3 regions of the Actinomadura sp. genome follow, and region 1 is predicted to be linked to each of the others. Evidence: riboswitches for the same ligand, from Rfam matches in the RefSeq annotation. Region 1 holds a riboswitch; each other region holds the start of a gene.
The links. Region 1 has a riboswitch for thiamine pyrophosphate ahead of thiC (phosphomethylpyrimidine synthase ThiC). Riboswitches for the same ligand answer to the same signal wherever they lie in the genome.
Positions count from the first base shown of each region.

Region 2: it holds a riboswitch for thiamine pyrophosphate, as region 1 does, so the genes downstream of both, thiO (glycine oxidase ThiO) here and thiC (phosphomethylpyrimidine synthase ThiC) in region 1, are expected to answer to the same signal.
Region 3: it holds a riboswitch for thiamine pyrophosphate, as region 1 does, so the genes downstream of both, ACIWVC_RS29110 (purine-cytosine permease family protein) here and thiC (phosphomethylpyrimidine synthase ThiC) in region 1, are expected to answer to the same signal.

Region 1 is NZ_JBIQHY010000039.1:38,556-44,318, forward strand. Features, by position in the region: gene ACIWVC_RS16085 (sugar phosphate nucleotidyltransferase) at 1-550, opposite strand, end outside; gene ACIWVC_RS16090 (CDP-alcohol phosphatidyltransferase family protein) at 547-1,236, opposite strand; gene ACIWVC_RS16095 (NUDIX hydrolase) at 1,315-1,836, shown strand; gene tsaA (tRNA (N6-threonylcarbamoyladenosine(37)-N6)-methyltransferase TrmO) at 1,902-2,324, opposite strand; TPP riboswitch at 2,414-2,527, shown strand; gene thiC (phosphomethylpyrimidine synthase ThiC) at 2,523-4,244, shown strand; gene ACIWVC_RS16110 (TetR/AcrR family transcriptional regulator) at 4,416-5,000, shown strand; gene ACIWVC_RS16115 (metallophosphoesterase family protein) at 5,002-5,763, opposite strand, start outside.
Region 2 is NZ_JBIQHY010000006.1:43,571-49,333, reverse strand. Features, by position in the region: gene pknB (Stk1 family PASTA domain-containing Ser/Thr kinase) at 1-1,196, opposite strand, end outside; gene ACIWVC_RS04090 (DMT family transporter) at 1,233-2,195, opposite strand; gene ACIWVC_RS04085 (thiazole synthase) at 2,342-3,112, opposite strand; gene thiS (sulfur carrier protein ThiS) at 3,114-3,314, opposite strand; gene thiO (glycine oxidase ThiO) at 3,311-4,450, opposite strand; TPP riboswitch at 4,440-4,553, opposite strand; gene ACIWVC_RS04070 (NAD(P)/FAD-dependent oxidoreductase) at 4,649-5,763, shown strand, end outside.
Region 3 is NZ_JBIQHY010000123.1:14,145-19,907, forward strand. Features, by position in the region: gene ACIWVC_RS29085 (heavy-metal-associated domain-containing protein) at 1-190, shown strand, start outside; gene ACIWVC_RS29090 (hypothetical protein) at 250-1,215, shown strand; gene ACIWVC_RS29095 (heavy metal translocating P-type ATPase) at 1,248-3,560, shown strand; gene ACIWVC_RS29100 (SSI family serine proteinase inhibitor) at 3,745-4,206, opposite strand; gene ACIWVC_RS29105 (rhodanese-like domain-containing protein) at 4,269-4,604, shown strand; TPP riboswitch at 4,649-4,766, shown strand; partial or broken gene ACIWVC_RS29110 (purine-cytosine permease family protein) at 4,761-5,763, shown strand, end outside.

The sequences.
Region 1 (5,763 bases):
CGTGTCCGAGGACCTCGGGCTCCATCACGTAGATGCCGGTGTTGACGGTGTCGGAGAACACCTGGCCCCAGGTGGGCTTCTCCAGGAACCGCTGCACGCGGCCCTCGTCGTCCACGATGATGATGCCGAATTCGAGCGGGTTCGGGACCCGCTTCAGCCCGATGGTGACGAGCGCGTCGTTCTCCTTGTGGAACCGCACCATGTCGGTGAGGTCGATGTCGGTGAGCGCGTCCCCCGAGATCACGAGGAACCGGTCGTCGCGCAGCGCCTCCTCGGCGTTCTTGACGCTGCCGGCGGTGCCGAGCGGGATCTCCTCCGTCGCGTAGCTCAGCGACATGCCGAGCTCCTCGCCGTCGCCGAAGTAGTTGCGGATCAGCGCGGCCAGGAACTGGACGGTGACCACGGTCTCGGTGAACCCGTGCCGCTTCAGCAGCCGGAGCACGTGCTCCATGATCGGCCGGTTGACGAGCGGCAGCAGCGGCTTGGGCTGGTTGGCGGTCATCGGACGCAGCCGCGTCCCCTCGCCTCCCGCCATCACGACGGCCTTCATCGGGGGGTCTCAGCTCCCTTCTGGTCGCCGGCCGGCGGGTCCGCGCCCGGATCGCGCCGGTCGTCCGGTGCGCGCGCGGCGTCCGGCCCGGGGGCCGGGGGCGAGTCGCGGCCGGCCAGCACCAGTTGCCGCGTCTGCGTCCAGTAGAGGACGGCCGCCCACCAGTACAGGCCCGTCCCCCAGATGGCGAAGGACCAGCCGGCGACCTTCGCCGCGGTCGCCGCGCCGCCGTCGTGGTCGCCCAGCAGCAGCAGCGGGAAGGCGTACAGCAGGCACATGGTGCCCGCCTTGCCGATGAAGTGGACGGGCAGCGTGCCGCCGTACCCGAGCCGCCGGACGATCGGCGCGATCGGCAGGATCGCGAACTCCCGGGCGACGAGCAGCACCACCAGCCACAGCGGGATGATGTCGCGGATGGTGAGCCCGATCAGCGTGGCGAGGATGTAGAGGCGGTCGGCGGCCGGGTCGAGCACCGTGCCGAGCTTGCTGGTCTGGTTCAGCGCGCGCGCCAGCTTGCCGTCCAGCCAGTCGGACAGGCCGGCGAACACCAGCACGCCGATCGCCCACCCGTCCGCCTCGGCCAAGACCAGCCACAGGAACAGCGGGACGCCCACGAGCCGTGCCACGCTCAGCACGTTGGGCACCGTGAAGATCCGGTCCTGCGGGGCCTCCTGCAGTGTGCTCACCGACGCGATCGCCTCCCCTGGTCCCCTTGATCCTGACCCTACCGGTAAGGGTTTGAAAGGCCCCGATAGCGTCCATCCATGAGATGGACGGTCTACGGGGAGAGGTCGGTCTACGACAGCCCCTGGATGGACGTGCGGCTGGCCGATGTCGAACTCCCGGACGGGCGCCGGTTCGACCATCACCTCGTGCGGGTGCGGCCCGCGGCGGGCGTCGCGGCGGTCGACGGGGAGGGCCGGGTGCTGCTGATCTGGCGGCACCGGTTCATCACCGACCAGTGGGGTTGGGAGATTCCCGGCGGACGAGTCGAACCAGGCGAAGACCCCGGCGAGGCGGCCGCGCGGGAGCTGGTCGAGGAGACCGGATACCGCGCGGGGACCGTCCGGCACCTGCTCGACGTGCGGCCGTCACCCGGCGTCCACGATGGCGTTTATCACATCTACCGGGCGGACGGCGCCGAGCGGGTCGGGGCGCCGACCGACGTGGAGGCCGAGCGGATCGAGTGGGTCCCGTTGGCGTCGGTCCCCGCGCGCGCCGCGCGCGGGGAGATCGGCTCGGCCTCGACGCTGGCGGGCCTGCTCTACCTCGTCACCGCGGGCTGACGGCGCGCCGCGGGCGGGAGGCGGGCGGCGACCGCGAACCCGCCGCGCTCCCCCGGCCCGGCGGCCTACCCGCCGGGTTCGCAGGCGAGGATCGGTTTCACGTCCACGATCGGGGTGCCGTCGAGGGCCTCCAGGTCGCTGACGCGGACGCGGCGGCCCGTCACCTCCAGGACCTCGACCGGGTGCAGGCCGATCGGGTTGGGGCGGTCCGGGGAGCGCGTCGCGAACACCCCGCGCATCGGGGTGGACGGGTCGTCGCGCGGGTGGACGCGCAGGACGTCCCGGGGCGACAGGTGCAGCCACGTCAGCACGAAGACCCGGTCGCCCGGGCGGAGGCCCTCCAGCGCCGGGAGCACGGCCGGCTCGAAGACCAGCCATGCCTCGGGCGCGCCCTCGGTCCCCTGCTTGGGCGCGGACTCGCGGTCGGTCAGCGCGGACGAGACATGGCCGACCGGGGTCAGCGTGTACTCCTGGTGAGGGTCGAACATGCCCCGATCCTCTCAGGGCCTCGCGCGGGCGCGTTCTACCCCGGAGGCGGCGGTTGCGGCAACCGGGGTGCCGCGGGTTAGCGTCGGGGGCGACAGATCGCGGGTGCCCGGCGAACCGGGCTGAGATAGCGGCTGGGACGGCCGCTGACCGCATGAACCTGACCGGGTAATGCCGGCGTAGGGAGAGATCGAGTCGTCATGACACAACGTGTGGTTCCAGCTGCCCGCAAGACCTACCTGCAGGGGTCGCGGCCGGACCTCCGGGTCCCGATGCGGGAGGTGCCGCTGACCAACGGCGATGTCGTCGTCCTGTACGACACGTCGGGGCCGTACACCGATCCGGCGCAGGAGGTCGACGTCCGGCGGGGGCTGCCTGCGCTGCGGGAGGCGTGGATCGCCGAGCGGGGCGACACCGCGCCGTACGAGGAGCGCCCGGCGCGGCCCGGGGACGACGGGCGGCGGGCGCCCGCGCGGGAGGACTTCCCGCCCCGCCGGCCGCGGCGCGCGACCGGCGGCGCGGTGACGCAGCGCGCGTACGCGCGGCGGGGCGAGATCACGCCGGAGATGGAGTTCGCGGCGCTGCGGGAGGGCGTGCGCCCGGAGTTCGTCCGGGACGAGCTGGCCGCCGGCCGGGCGGTGCTGCCCGCGAACGTCAACCACCCCGAGATCGAGCCGATGGTCATCGGGCGGAACTTCCTCGTGAAGGTGAACGCGAACATCGGCAACTCGGCGGTGGCGTCCTCGATCGAGGACGAGGTCGAGAAGATGACGTGGGCGACCCGGTGGGGCGCCGACACGATCATGGACCTGTCCACCGGCCGGGACATCCACGCGACGCGGGAGTGGATCCTGCGCAACTCGCCGGTGCCGGTCGGGACCGTCCCGCTGTACCAGGCGGTGGAGAAGGCGGGCGGCGACCCCGCGGAGCTGACCTGGGACCTCTTCCGCGACACGGTGATCGAGCAGGCCGAGCAGGGCGTCGACTACATGACCGTCCACGCGGGGGTCCTGCTGCGGTACGTGCCGCTGACCGCGCGGCGCAAGACGGGCATCGTGTCGCGGGGCGGCTCGATCATGGCGGCGTGGTGCCTCGCGCACCACGAGGAGAACTTCCTGTACACGCACTTCCGGGAGCTGTGCGAGATCTTCGCCGCCTACGACGTCACCTGGTCCCTCGGGGACGGCCTGCGCCCCGGCTGCATCGCGGACGCCAACGACGAGGCGCAGTTCGCCGAGCTGCGCACGCAGGGCGAGCTGACGCGGATCGCGGCCGAGCACGGCAACCAGGTGATGAACGAGGGGCCCGGCCACGTCCCGATGCACAAGATCAAGGAGAACGTCGACCTGCAGCAGGAGTGGTGCGACGGGGCGCCGTTCTACACGCTCGGCCCGCTGACCACCGACATCGCGCCCGGCTACGACCACATCACCTCGGCGATCGGCGCCGCGATGATCGGCTGGCACGGGACCGCGATGCTCTGCTACGTCACCCCGAAGGAGCACCTCGGGCTGCCGGACCGCGAGGACGTGAAGGCGGGCGTCATCGCCTACAAGATCGCCGCCCACGCCGCCGACCTGGCCAAGGGCCATCCGGGGGCGCGGGCGTGGGACGACGCGCTGTCGGAGGCGCGGTTCGACTTCCGGTGGGAGGACCAGTTCAACCTGTCCCTCGACCCGGACACGGCCCGCGCGTTCCACGACGAGACGCTCCCGGCGGCCCCGGCGAAGACCGCGCACTTCTGCTCGATGTGCGGCCCGCACTTCTGCTCGATGAAGATCACCCGGGACGTCCGGCGGTACGCCGACGAGCGCGGGCTGGACGGCGAGGCGGCCCTCGCCGCCGGGATGCGGGAGAAGGCGGCGGAGTTCCGCGCCGCGGGCGGGCGGGTGCAGCTGCCCGTCTCCCCCGGCCCGTCCTGACGTCGGCGCAGGTCGGCGCAGGCCCGCCGCGGCACCGGCCGCGGCGGGCCGGCCCCTCCCGGGGCGGAACGGGCGGCCCGGCGCGGATAGTATCGAGGGACCGTTCCAAAGCCGCGGATCCCCCCGAATCGCCGCAGGCCCATACCCGCCGGGAAAGGACCGAGGACCCACGTGACCAGCGACGACACGCCGACGGCCCCCGCCCGCGCGGTGCGCGCCGACGTGCGCCGCAACCGGGCGCGGCTGCTCGCCGCGGCCCGCGAGACGTTCCAGCGCGAGGGGGCCGGCGCGTCCCTGGAGGGCGTCGCCCGCACCGCCGGCGTCGGCATCGGGACGCTCTACCGCCACTTCCCGACCCGCCAGCACCTCCTGGAGGCGCTGCTCGCCGACGCCTACGAGGAGCTCGCCGCGGCGGCCCGCGACCTGATGGTCGCGCCCGCGCCCGGCGAGGCGCTGATGACCTGGCTGCGGACGTTCATGGCGCGGGTGACGGTGTTCCGGGGGCTGGCCGCGTCGGCGGTGGTGTCGCTGCGGGACGGGCGGCCGGAGGGGGCGGCCGCGCGGCGGGCGATGTGCGAGGCGGGCGAGGCGCTGTTCGCCCGCGCGCAGCGGGCCGGGGACGCGCCGGCGGGCGCGGCGTTCGCCGACGTCCTGTGGCTCACCGGCGCGATCGCGGCGGTCACCGAGCGGGAGCCGGAGGCGGCCGGGCGGCTGCTGTCGCTCGCCGCGGCCGGCATGGTGCCCGGCCGCCGCTAGGTCAGCTCGTCTCGGGGTCGGGCAGGATCCGGCGCGGGCCGCGCGGCGACCCGCGCCATTTGCGCCACTCGCGCGGGTAGCCGACCGACACCTCGATGTGCGGGACGCCGCCGGTCCAGATCGTCCGGGGGATGTGCAGGTGCCCGTAGACGACCGACACCGCGCGGAACCGGTCGTGCCACTCGGCGGTGCGCTCGGTGCCGCACCACTGCGCGAACTCCGGGTACCACAGGACGCGGGTGGGCTCGCGGACGAGCGGCCAGTGGTTGACGAGGACGGTCCGGGTCCCCGGCTCCAGGGCGGCCAGGCGCTTCTCGCTGTAGGCGACGCGGGCGTCGCACCAGGCGTCCCGCGTCGGGTGCGGGTCGGGATGCAGGTAGACCTCGTCGGTGCACACGACGCCCGACTCGTGCGCGACCGCGAGGGCCTCTTCCTTGGTGGACGTCCCCTCCGGCCGGAACGTGTAGTCGTAGAGGACGAACAGGGGCGCGACGGTGACGGGCCCGCCCTCGCCGTCCCACACCGGGTACGGGTCCTCGGGGGTCAGGACGCCGAGGCCGCGGCACATGTCGACCAGGCGCCGGTACCGGGCCTCGCCGCGCAGCCGCACCGGGTCGTTCCCGGTCGTCCACAGCTCGTGGTTGCCGGGGACCCAGACCACGGTGGCGAAGTGCTCGCGCAGCGTGCGGAGCGCCCACTCGACGTCGGAGAACCGCTCCGCGACGTCCCCGGCGACGATCAGCCAGTCGTCTCCGGACTCGGG
Region 2 (5,763 bases), on a different contig from region 1:
GCCTTGGCCGTCCGCACGTCCAGGCCCTTGGACTCCAGCTGGTCGCGGGCGTCGGCGACCTTCATGCCGATGATCGACGACGGGACGTGCTCGTACTGGCCGGACGTCTGGTACCAGACGGCCCAGCCGAGGAGGAGCGCGGCGACCGCGCCGATGGCGACCAGGACGTAGCGGCCGGTCAGCGCGCCGATCGCGCGGTCGGTGCGGCTGCGCCCCGGGACATACCCTCCGGCGGGGTCGTCGACGGGCATCGTGCGCGGATCGAGGACGGCGGTGTGCCCCGGCGCGGGGGTCTCCAGCACGCTGGTGGCGCCGCGGGTGGACTCCTCCATCCGCCGGTCGAAGTCGCGGGGGAGGCCGCCGAACACCTCGGCGACCTCGGCGTGGTACTGGTTCGCGTCCTGCGGGCGGCGCGCCGGGTCGTGGCTGGTCGCGTCCGTGACCAGGTCGTCGACCCGCCGCGGGATGCCGGGGACGACCGTGGACGGCGGCGGCACCGTCTCGTTCACGTGCTTGTACGCGACGGCGAGCGGCGTGCCGGCCTGGTGGGGGAGCCGCCCGGTCAGCAGCTCGAACAGCATGATCCCGGCGGCGTACACGTCGGAGCGGACGTCGGCGCTGCCGGACAGCACCTGCTCGGGCGCGAGGTAGCCGACCGTCCCGATGATCATGCCGGTCTTGGTCATCTTGCTCGCGGTCTCGGCCCGGGCGAGCCCGAAGTCGGCGACCTTGACCTGGCCGTCCTCGGTGATCAGCACGTTCTCGGGCTTGACGTCGCGGTGCACGAGGCCGGCGCGGTGCGCGGCGCCGAGCGCGGCCAGCACCGGCTGCATGATCTCCAGCGCGGCGCGCGGGCCGAACCGGCCGAGCGAGGTCAGCGCGTCGCGGAGCGTGCGGCCCGCGACGTACTCCATCACGAGGAAGACGTGCTCGCCGTCGGTGCGCTGGTCGTAGACCGCGACGACGTTCGGGTGCGACAGCGCCGCCGCGGCCTTCGCCTCGCCGATGAAGCGGGCGACGAAGTCCTCGTCGGCGGCGAGCCCGCCGTGCATCACCTTGATCGCGACGGTGCGGTCGAGGCGGAGGTCGCGCGCGACGTACACCGTGGCCATCCCGCCGCGCGCGATGCGGGACTCAATGCGGTAGCGCCCGTCGAGCACCCGCCCGACGAGTGGATCAGCGACCGTCGTGTCCATCGGTGCGAGTTTACGGGCGAAACGCGGGGGACTTCATCACTCGCGAGTATGAGCATCGATGAGCCCGGGGGCCGGCTCCTCCGGGACGCCCGGTCCGGAAGCGGCAGGCGGGACGCGGCGGCCGCCGCCGCGGGACACGGCCACGCCGGCCAGGCAGAGCAGGCCGCCGCCGAGCGTGATCAGGCCCGGGACCTCGCCGAGGAGCAGCCACGACATGGCGACGACGAGGGCGGGCACGGCGTAGGTCGTGGCGCCCATCTTCCCGGCGGACGTGCGGGCCAGCGCGTAGCCCCAGGTGGTGAACGCGATCGCGGTCGGGAAGACGCCCAGGTACACCATGTTGAGCGTGGCGCCGACCGGGGCGCCGGCGGCCTGGGAGATCAGCCGCCCGGAGAAGGGCAGGCAGGCCAGCGCGCCGATCGCGCAGGCGAACGTGGTGAACTGCAGCGCGGACGCGTGCCGCAGCGCGGGCTTCTGGCTGACGACGCCCGCCGCGTACGTCACGGCGGCGACCAGGCAGAGCAGCACCCCGCCGACGGACGCGCGGCCCTCCCCGGACATCGACAGCCCGACGACCGCGGCGCCGGCGAACGAGACGGCCAGGCCGGTCAGCAGCCGGGCCGAGACGCCCTCCTTCAGCAGCCAGCCGCCGAGGAGCGCGATCAGGATGGGCCCGATGTTGACGACGAGGGCGGCGGTGCCCGCGTCCACGAGCTGCTCGCCCCAGTTCAGCGCCACCATGTAGGCGCCGAACCACAGGACGCCGGCGGCGATGATGCCCGGCCAGGCGGCCTTCGGCGGGAGCCCCTCGCGCCGGACGAGCCACAGCGCGCCCAGGACGACCGTGCCGGACAGGAGGCGGCCGAGGGCGAGCGCGCCGGGCCCGTACTCGGCGCCCGCACTGCGGATCGAGACGAAGGCGGACGCCCACAGCACCACCGTGACGGTGGCGGCGGCGACCGCGCGCCTGTCGACGCGACCCGGGTTCTCCTGCTGCATGTCACGCACCTTAGGTATGGGTCGTTTCCATGAACACCGAAGGAACGTGCCGGGTTGCGCGGCATGCCCGGGTGAACCCGCCCCAGTCTCGTCACACTGAGGTTTCAGGTCCAGCGAATATTTCTAGAGTCAACCATTTAGCGTTGCTACGACGTGGCGAGGCCCTCGAACGGGGAGGACGCCTGCGCGTAGCGGCGCTTCGGGATCCGCCCGGCCAGTCGGGCGAGCCGTCCGCCCTCCACCGCGTGCCGCATCGCCGCGGCCATCCGCGCCGGGTGCTGCGCGCGGGTGACGGCGGTCGCGAGCAGGACGGCGTCGCAGCCCAGCTCCATGGCGAGCGCCGCGTCGGACGCGGTGCCGAGCCCGGCGTCCAGGATCACCGGGACGCCCGCCCGCTCGACGATCAGCTCGATGTTGTGCGGGTTGCGGATGCCGAGCCCCGACCCGATCGGCGAGCCGAGCGGCATCACGGCGGCGCACCCGATCTGCTCCAGGCGGTGCGCCAGCACCGGGTCGTCGTTGGTGTAGGGCAGCACGACGAAGCCGTCGTCGACGAGCTGCTCGGCGGCCTCCACCAGCTCGATCGGGTCGGGCAGCAGCGTGCGCTCGTCCGCGATCACCTCCAGCTTGACCCAGTCGGTGCCGAGCGCCTCCCGGGCCAGCTTCGCGGTGAGCACGGCCTCGCCGGCGGTGAAGCAGCCCGCCGTGTTCGGCAGCACCCTGATGCCGCACTCGGCGAGGACGTCCAGCACCGACCCGCGCGCGGCCGGGTCCACCCGCCGCATCGCGACCGTGGTCAGCTCCGTGCCGGACGCCGTCAGCGCCTCCCGCAGCACCCGCATGCTGGGCGCACCGCCCGTTCCCATGATCAGCCGCGAACCCAGCTCCTCCCCGGCGATCACCAGCGGGTCGGACATCTCACCCTCCTTGCACGGCGGTCAGCACTTCCAGGCGGTCGTCGTCGCGCAGCGCCGTCGTCTCCCACGCCGAACGGCGGACGACCTCGCCGTTCAGCGCGGCGGCCACACCGGTCCGGGCCGCGGTGACGGACGCGACCGCGTCGGCCACGCTCGCGTCCTCCGGCAGTTCGCGCGGCTCGCCGTTGACGGTCACCTTCATGCGCCCACCTCGGAGAACCGGTCGGGGGCGAACGGCGCGGCGATCTCGGGGACGGGGCCGTCCAGCAGCATCGCGGACAGGATGTCGGCGCTCACCGGGGCCAGCAGGATGCCGTTGCGGAAGTGCCCGGTGCCGGCGAGCAGGCCGGGCAGCGCCGTCGGCCCCATCACCGGCGCGTTGTCCGGGGAGCCGGGGCGCAGCCCGGCGGTGACCTCGGCGAACTCCAGCTCGGTGATGCCGGGCAGCAGCTCGCGGGCGTCCCGCAGCAGCTCCCACAGCCCGCCCGCGGTGACCCGCGTGTCGAAGCCCATCTCCTCCTGGGTCGCGCCGAGGACGACCTCGCCGTCCGCGCGCGGCACCAGGTAGACCGACGAGCCCTTCACCAGCCCCCGCGTGGTCCGCTTGAGGAACGGCACGCGGGTGCGGAGCCGGATCACCTGGCCCTTCACCGGGCGGACGGGCGGGACGGTCCCGGGCGGCAGCCCTTCGAGGTCGCCCGACCACGACCCGGCCGCGAGCAGGACCCGGTCGGCGCGGAGCACGGTCCCGTCGTCCAGCGCGACCCCGGCCGCCGCGCCGCCCTCGACGACGATCCGCACGGCCCGCCGGCGGACCAGCCGGACGCCGAGCCGCTCCACCGCCGCGAGCAGCGCCGCGGTGAGCCGGCGCGGGTCGATCGAGCCGTCCTCGGGGGCGAGCAGCCCGCCGCGCACGCCGGGCGCGAGCATCGGCTCCGCCCGCCGGCACTCCCGGCCGGTCAGCGCCTGCGCGGGGATGCCGAGGCTCTCCTGGAAGCGGCGCAGGTCGTCCAGGTACTTCAGGTCGTCGGCGTCGAACGCGACCTGGAGCAGCCCGTCGGTGCGGTGGCCGGTGTCCAGGCCGGTCAGCTCCTCCAGCTCCGCGACGAACCCGGCGTACCGGTCGCGGGACGCGAGACCGAGCCGCAGCAGCGGCTCCTCGCCGTAGGTCAGCTCGCTGACGGGGGTGAGCATGCCCGCCGCCACCGAGGAGGCGCCGCTCGCGGGCGCCGGGTCGACCAGCGTGACGGTGCGGTCCTTCGCCGGGGCGCCGCCCCCGGCGGTGCGCCAGGCGGTGGCGAGGCCGATGACCCCGGCTCCCACGATCACGACCTGCATTCGCGCTCCCTTCGCCGGCATGATCCGGATCAGGTCCGGCGGTCGGCGGCCCGTTCCAGCCGCCCTCTCAGCCCGGTCGCACCGGACTCCCGCGCTCTGTACTGGTTTATCCGGTTCCCACCTTACGACCTTGGTGCGGCCGTCCAACATCTGGACAGGTGTCCACCCGGAATTCGCGGCGCATTAGGCTGGCCAATCATGGAGAAGGTCATCGTCGTGGGCGGTGGGCTGGCCGGCGTGCGCGCCGTGGAGGCCCTGCGGAGCAAGGGGTACGAGGGCGCGCTGACGCTCGTGTCGGCGGAGCGGCACCGGCCCTACGACCGGCCGCCGCTGTCCAAGGCCGTCCTCGCGGGCGAGTCCGACGACACGACCGTCGACGCCGACTGGGACGCGCTGCGCTGCGAGCTGCTGCTCGGCGAGCGCGCCACCGCCCTGCGCCTGGACGGGCCGGGGCGCGGCGGCGTGCTCGCGTCCACGGCGGGCGACCTGCGGTTCGACGGGCTGGTCATCGCGACCGGCGCGGCCCCGGTCACGCTGCCGGGCGAGGGCCGCCAGCGCGTCCTGCGGACCATCGACGACGCCCGCGACCTGCGCTCCCGGCTGACCGCGGGCGCCCGCATCGTGATCGTCGGCGCGGGCTGGATCGGCGCCGAGGTCGCGACCACCGCCGCGAAGCGGGGCTGCCGCGTCACCGTCGTGGAGGCGGCCGACACCCCGCTCGCCAACGCGATCGGGCCCGAGGTGGGCGCGCTGACCGCCCCCTGGTACGCCGAGGCGGGCGTCGAGCTGCGCACCGGCGTCAAGGTCGCGGCCGTCGACGGCGGCGGCCTCGTGCTCGCCGGCGGAGGCCGGATCGACGCCGACGAGGTCGTGGCCGGCATCGGGGTCCGCCCGGAGGTGTCCTGGCTGGAGGGCTCGGGCCTGCTGGTGGAGCGCGGCGTGGTCACCGACGCCTCGTTCCGCGTCTACCACGGCGGGGAGGAGCCGGGCTCCCTCCGCCCGGACGTGGTGGCGGTCGGCGACTGCGCGGCCTGGTGGTCGCGGCGGTACGGGCGGCGGCTCCTCGTCGAGCACTGGGACACCGCGCTCAACGCCCCCGAGACCGCCGCCGCGGCCCTTCTCGGCGAGGACGCGTCGTACGACGCCGCCCCGTACTTCTGGTCCGAGCAGTTCGGGCGGATGGTGCAGTACGCGGGCAGCCACGCGGCGTCCGAGCGGCTGGTCCACCGCGGCGACCCGTCCGGCCGGAAGTGGGCCGCGGTGTGGCTGACCGGCGACCGCCTCGACGCGATCCTCACCGTCGGCAGGCCCCG
Region 3 (5,763 bases), on a different contig from region 1:
CACCGTCACCGGGATGACCTGCGGCCACTGCGTGAGCTCGGTCACCGAGGAGGTCGAGCAGATCCCCGGCGTGACCGCCGTGGACGTCGACCTGGAGACCGGCAGGGTCACCGTCACCAGCGACACGCCCGTCGACGACGCCAAGGTCAAGGACGCCGTCGAAGAGGCCGGATACCAGCTGCAGTCATGACCGGTGCGCGCCCCCGGGCCGGGGGCGCGCCCGGACGCACCCGAGTGGAGTGAATCGGCATGAACAGCGCGACCAAGGTCGGCGCGTACGCCCTGGGCCTGGCGGTCGTCTTCGGCGGCGCCGCCGGGATCGGCAAGGCGGCCGGCCCCGTCGGCGGCACGGCGGAGATGGCGTCCCATGAGGGCGGCACCGGCGGCGGGCACGGCGGCGACGAAGGCGGGCACGGCGGCGGGCACGGCGGAGGCGCCGCGTCGCACGCCCCCGGCGGCCTCCAGGTGTCGGAGGACGGCTACACGCTGACCCCGCGCACGGCGACCGTGACCCCCGGCAAGAAGACCGACTTCCGCTTCACCATCGACGGCCCGGACGGCAAGCCCGTCACCGGCTTCAAGCCCCTGCACGGCAAGCGGCTGCACCTGATCGTCGCGCAGCGCGACCTATCCGGCTTCCAGCACCTGCACCCGACCGAGATCGGGGGAGGCGTCTGGACCGTCCCGATCGAGCTGCCCGAGCCCGGCGTGTACCGGTTCTTCACCGACATCCAGCCGGACGGCGCGGCGCGCCAGCTCACGCTCGGCACCGACGTCTTCGCCCCGGGCACCATGCGGCGCACCCCGCTGCCGAAGCCCGCGCAGGTCGCGAAGGTGGACGGGTACGAGGTGAAGCTCACCGGCGGCCTCCGTCCCGGCAAGTCCACCGAGCTCACCCTCACGGTCAGCAAGGGCGGCGAGCCGGTCACCGACCTGCAGCCGTATCTTGAGGCGTACGGGCACCTGGTCGCGCTGCGGCAGGGCGACCTCGCCTACCTCCACGTCCACCCGGACGGCAAGCCCGGCGACGGCGTGACCAAGCCCGGTCCCGGCATCACGTTCTCCGCCGAGGCTCCGAGTGCCGGCGCATACCGCCTGTACCTGGACTTCAAGCACGGCGGCAAGGTCCGCACCGCCGAGTTCACCGTGCACGCGGGCGATGCCGGGGTACCGGCGGAGGAGCCCGCGCACGACGACCGGCCGCACACCCACTGAGTTCCGCACGATCGAGGCAGAGGAGGAGAGCGATGAGCACGGACACCGAGTCCGGGCGTGTCGAGCTGGCGATCGGCGGGATGACGTGCGCGTCGTGCGCCAACCGCATCGAGCGGAAGCTCAACAAGATGGACGGCGTGACCGCGACCGTCAACTACGCCACCGAGAAGGCCAGCGTCGAGTTCGCCCCCGGCGTCGCCCCGGAGGACCTGGTCGCCACCGTCGAGCAGGCCGGCTACACCGCCGCGCTCCCGGCCGCCCCCGCGGCCGGCGGCGGCCCGGCGCAGGAGCCCGAGCCGGACGACGGCCTGCGCCCGCTGCGCCAGCGGCTGATCACGTCGGTCGTCCTGTCGGTCCCGGTCATCGCGATGGCGATGATCCCGGCGATCCAGTTCGAGGGCTGGCAGTGGCTGTCGCTGACGCTCGCCGCACCGGTCGTCGTGTACGCGGGCTGGCCGTTCCACCGGGCCGCGGCGATCAACCTGCGGCACGGCGCCGCGACGATGGACACGCTGATCTCGCTCGGCACGCTCGCCGCGTTCGGCTGGTCGCTGTGGGCGCTGTTCTTCGGCACCGCGGGCGAGCTGGGCGTCAAGCACGGCTTCGAGTTCTCCATGACCCGCTCGGACGGGTCGATGAACATCTACCTCGAGGCCGCGGCCGGCGTGACCATGTTCATCCTGGCCGGACGCTACTTCGAGACGCGGTCCAAGCGCCGCGCCGGCGCCGCGCTGCGCGCCCTGCTGGAGCTGGGCGCCAAGGAGGTCTCGGTCGTCCGCAACGGGCGCGAGGAGCGCATCCCGGTCGACCGCCTGGCGGTCGGGGACGTGTTCGTCGTCCGCCCCGGCGAGAAGATCGCCACGGACGGGACGGTCGAGGAGGGCTCGTCCGCCGTGGACGCGTCCATGCTGACCGGCGAGTCCGTCCCGGTCGAGGTCGGGCCGGGCGACGCCGTCGTCGGCGCGACCGTGAACGCGGGCGGCCGCCTCCTGGTGCGCGCGACCCGCGTCGGCGCCGACACCCAGCTCGCCCAGATGGCGCGGCTGGTGGAGGAGGCGCAGACCGGCAAGGCGCAGGTGCAGCGGCTCGCCGACCGCATCTCCGGGATCTTCGTCCCGATCGTGATCGCGCTGGCGGTCGGCACGCTCGGCTTCTGGATCGGCACCGGCGAGCCCCTCGCCGGCGCGTTCACCGCCGCCGTCGCCGTGCTGATCATCGCCTGCCCGTGCGCGCTCGGCCTCGCCACCCCGACCGCTCTCATGGTCGGGACCGGGCGCGGCGCGCAGCTCGGCATCCTGATCAAGGGCCCCGAGGTCCTGGAGTCGACCCGCGCGATCGACACCGTCGTCCTGGACAAGACCGGCACCGTCACCACCGGGAAGATGGCGCTGGTGGACGTCGTCACGGCCGACGGCGTCTCCGAGGCCGACGTGCTGCGGCTGGCGGGGGCGCTGGAGAACGCGTCCGAGCACCCGATCGCGCAGGCGATCGCCAAGGGCGCCGTGGACCGGGTCGGCGAGCTCGGCGCGGTCGAGGACTTCGCGAACGTCGAGGGCCTCGGCGTCCAGGGGATCGTGGACGGGCACGGCGTCCTCGCGGGGCGTCCGCAGCTCCTGGCCGAGTGGTCGCAGCACCTCACGCCCGGCCTGGAGCGCGCGATGGAGGAGGCGCAGGCGCTCGGCCGCACGGCCGTCGCGGTCGGCTGGGACGGCGCCGCCCGCGCGGTGATCACCGTCGCGGACCAGGTCAAGCCGACCTCCGCCGAGGCGATCGCGCAGCTGAAGGCCCTCGGCCTGCGCCCGGTCCTGCTGACCGGCGACAACGAGACCGTCGCCCGCACGGTCGCGGAGGCGGTCGGGATCGGCGAGGTCATCGCCGAGGTCCTGCCCCAGGACAAGGTGGACGTCGTCAAGCGCCTCCAGTCCGAGGGGCGGACCGTGGCGATGGTGGGCGACGGGGTCAACGACGCCGCGGCGCTCGCCCAGGCCGACCTGGGCCTCGCGATGGGCACCGGGACGGACGTGGCGATCGAGGCGTCCGACCTGACGCTGGTCCGCGGCGACCTGCGGGCCGCGGCCGACGCGATCCGGCTGTCGCGCCGCACGCTCGGCACGATCAAGGGCAACCTGTTCTGGGCGTTCGCCTACAACGTGGCGGCCCTGCCGCTCGCGGCGTCCGGCCTGCTCACCCCGATGATCGCCGGCGGTGCCATGGCGTTCTCCTCGGTCTTCGTGGTCAGCAACAGCCTCCGGCTGCGCCGCTTCAAGCCCCTGGCGGCCGCCCCGGCCGCCGCCGTCCCGGCGACCGCCGAGACCGGCCGGCAAAAGGCCCCGACCCTGAGCTGACCCGCTTCCGGCGAGCGCGCGGCCCCACCCGGGACCGCGCGCTCGCTCATGTCGACCCCGCGGCCCATGACGACTGACTCGTCCGGGCGAGTCCCCGCGGACAGGACAGGCCCCGGCGAGGGCCGGGGCCTGTGGTGGTGAACCGAGCCGGAACGGGGAAGGCTCGTTCGTCAGCGGACCTTCGTCAGCGGACCTTCGGGACGTTGCCGAAGAGGGGGGCGACCTTGGTCCAGCGGTGGAGCTGGCAGCCGTCCCCGCGGGTGAACTTGGCGTCGATCTTTTCGCCCCGCCAGGTGCCCCGCACCGTGGCGATCTCGGGACCGCCGTAGATGTCGGTGCACATCTGGTCCTTCGGGACGGGCTTGAAGGGTTCCTTGGCCTTGGTCAGGGCCGCGCATGCGTCGGCGGCCTTCGGATGGGTACCGCCAGGGGGATCGCAGGTCAGCGTCCAGGTCTTGGCGGGGGCCTCCGCGGAGGCCTTGACCTTGATGGTGAGGGAGTCTCCCGGGGTGCCGGAGGGCTGTACGGACGTCGTGCCGGACGGCGCTTCGGCGGGGTCTCCGTTGGCTTGTTCGTCGCCGCAGGCGGCCAAGGTCAGGAGCATGGCCAGCCCGGGCGCTGCGAAGAGGAGCGTCCGATACCGCATGCGTGATTCGACGCAGGGCGGGTTCGCGCGGTTCCATGGGGGTGTGATGAATTGGGGGTGTGATGAATTTCGGGGAAGACGTGCCGGCGGTGGGCGCGGCCGACGTCCCGCAGGACGGCTACCTGCTGGACGTCCGCGAACAGGACGAGTGGGACGCGGGCCATGCGCCCGAGGCGGTCCACATCCCCATGCGGCAGCTGAGCGACCGCGCCGGCGAGATCCCGCGCGACCGGGAGGTGTACGTGATCTGCCGGTCCGGCGTGCGGTCGGCGCAGGTCACGGTGGCGCTCAACCAGGCGGGCTGGCTGGCGCGGAACGTCGACGGCGGGATGAAGGGCTGGGTCGAGGCCGGGCGCCCCATGGAGGGCGCGGGCGGCGGCCCGCCGTATGTGGCGTGATCACCCCTTTTGGTAGTTGACGGGCGGTTGTACGATCGGCTCCGACCGATAACCGCGGGAGCTCGGGCCGAGAGCCGGGCTGAGAGGGCGGCCTGCAAGGCGTCGCCGACCGCATGAACCTGTCCGGGTAATGCCGGCGTAGGGAGCGTGTGTCCCGTGACGTCCGACGTCGAAAAGCGCCCTGAGGCCAACGAGGCCCCCTTCACCCTCGACGAACCCGCCCCCAAGGTCCTCGGGTTCTGGGACCAGAGCGCGTTCTGGGCCAACCTGGGCGTCAGCCTCCTCGCCTTCTCCGGCGCCTACACCGTCCTCGCGCCGGACGACGACGGCGCGCCGACCATCTCCATCATGGCGGGCATCGTCGCGATGGCCGTCGGGACGGTCATCGGCGGGCTCATGCTCGGCCTCGCCGCGGTCCCGGGCGCCCGCACCGGCCAGCCCGCGATGGTGCTGCTGCGCGGCCTGTTCGGCGCGCGGCTGTCGTACGCGCCGACGGTCCTGAACATCGCGCAGCTCATCGGCTGGGGGACGTTCGAACTGATCGTCATCGCGGACGCGGCCCGCGAGCTGTGGGACGGCGTGCCGCGCTGGGGCTACGTGGTCGCCGCCGGGGCGATCACCACCGTGCTGACGGTGTGGCCGCTCGGCTCGGTGCGGCTGCTGCGCCGCTACGTGACGGTCGCGGTGGCGATCGCGCTCGTCTACTTCTACGTGGAGCTCGTCCGGCAGCCGCTGCCCGACCTGACGGAGGGCTCGTGGGGCGGCTTCTGGATCGGCGCCGACGCGGCGCTCGCCGTGTCGATCTCGTGGGTCCCGGTCGCCGCCGACTACACCCGGCACTCCCGGACGGAACGGGCGGCGTTCGGCGCGGCGTCCGTCGGCTACTCCGCCACGCAGATCATCGCCTACGTCCTCGGCCTGCTGGCGCTCGCGCTGGTCGCGGGCGACAGCGGCAGGGTGTTCGACCCCTTCCTCGGCCCGACGCTCGGCGTGGTGTTCTTCGCGGTCTTCGTGCTGCGGGAGGCGGATCAGTCGTTCGCCGACACCTACTCCACCGCCGTCTCGATCCAGAACCTGTTCCCGCGCGCCGACCGCCGGGTGCTGAGCGTCGCGCTCGGGACCGGCATCACCGTCCTCGCGCTGGTCCTGGACATCGGCG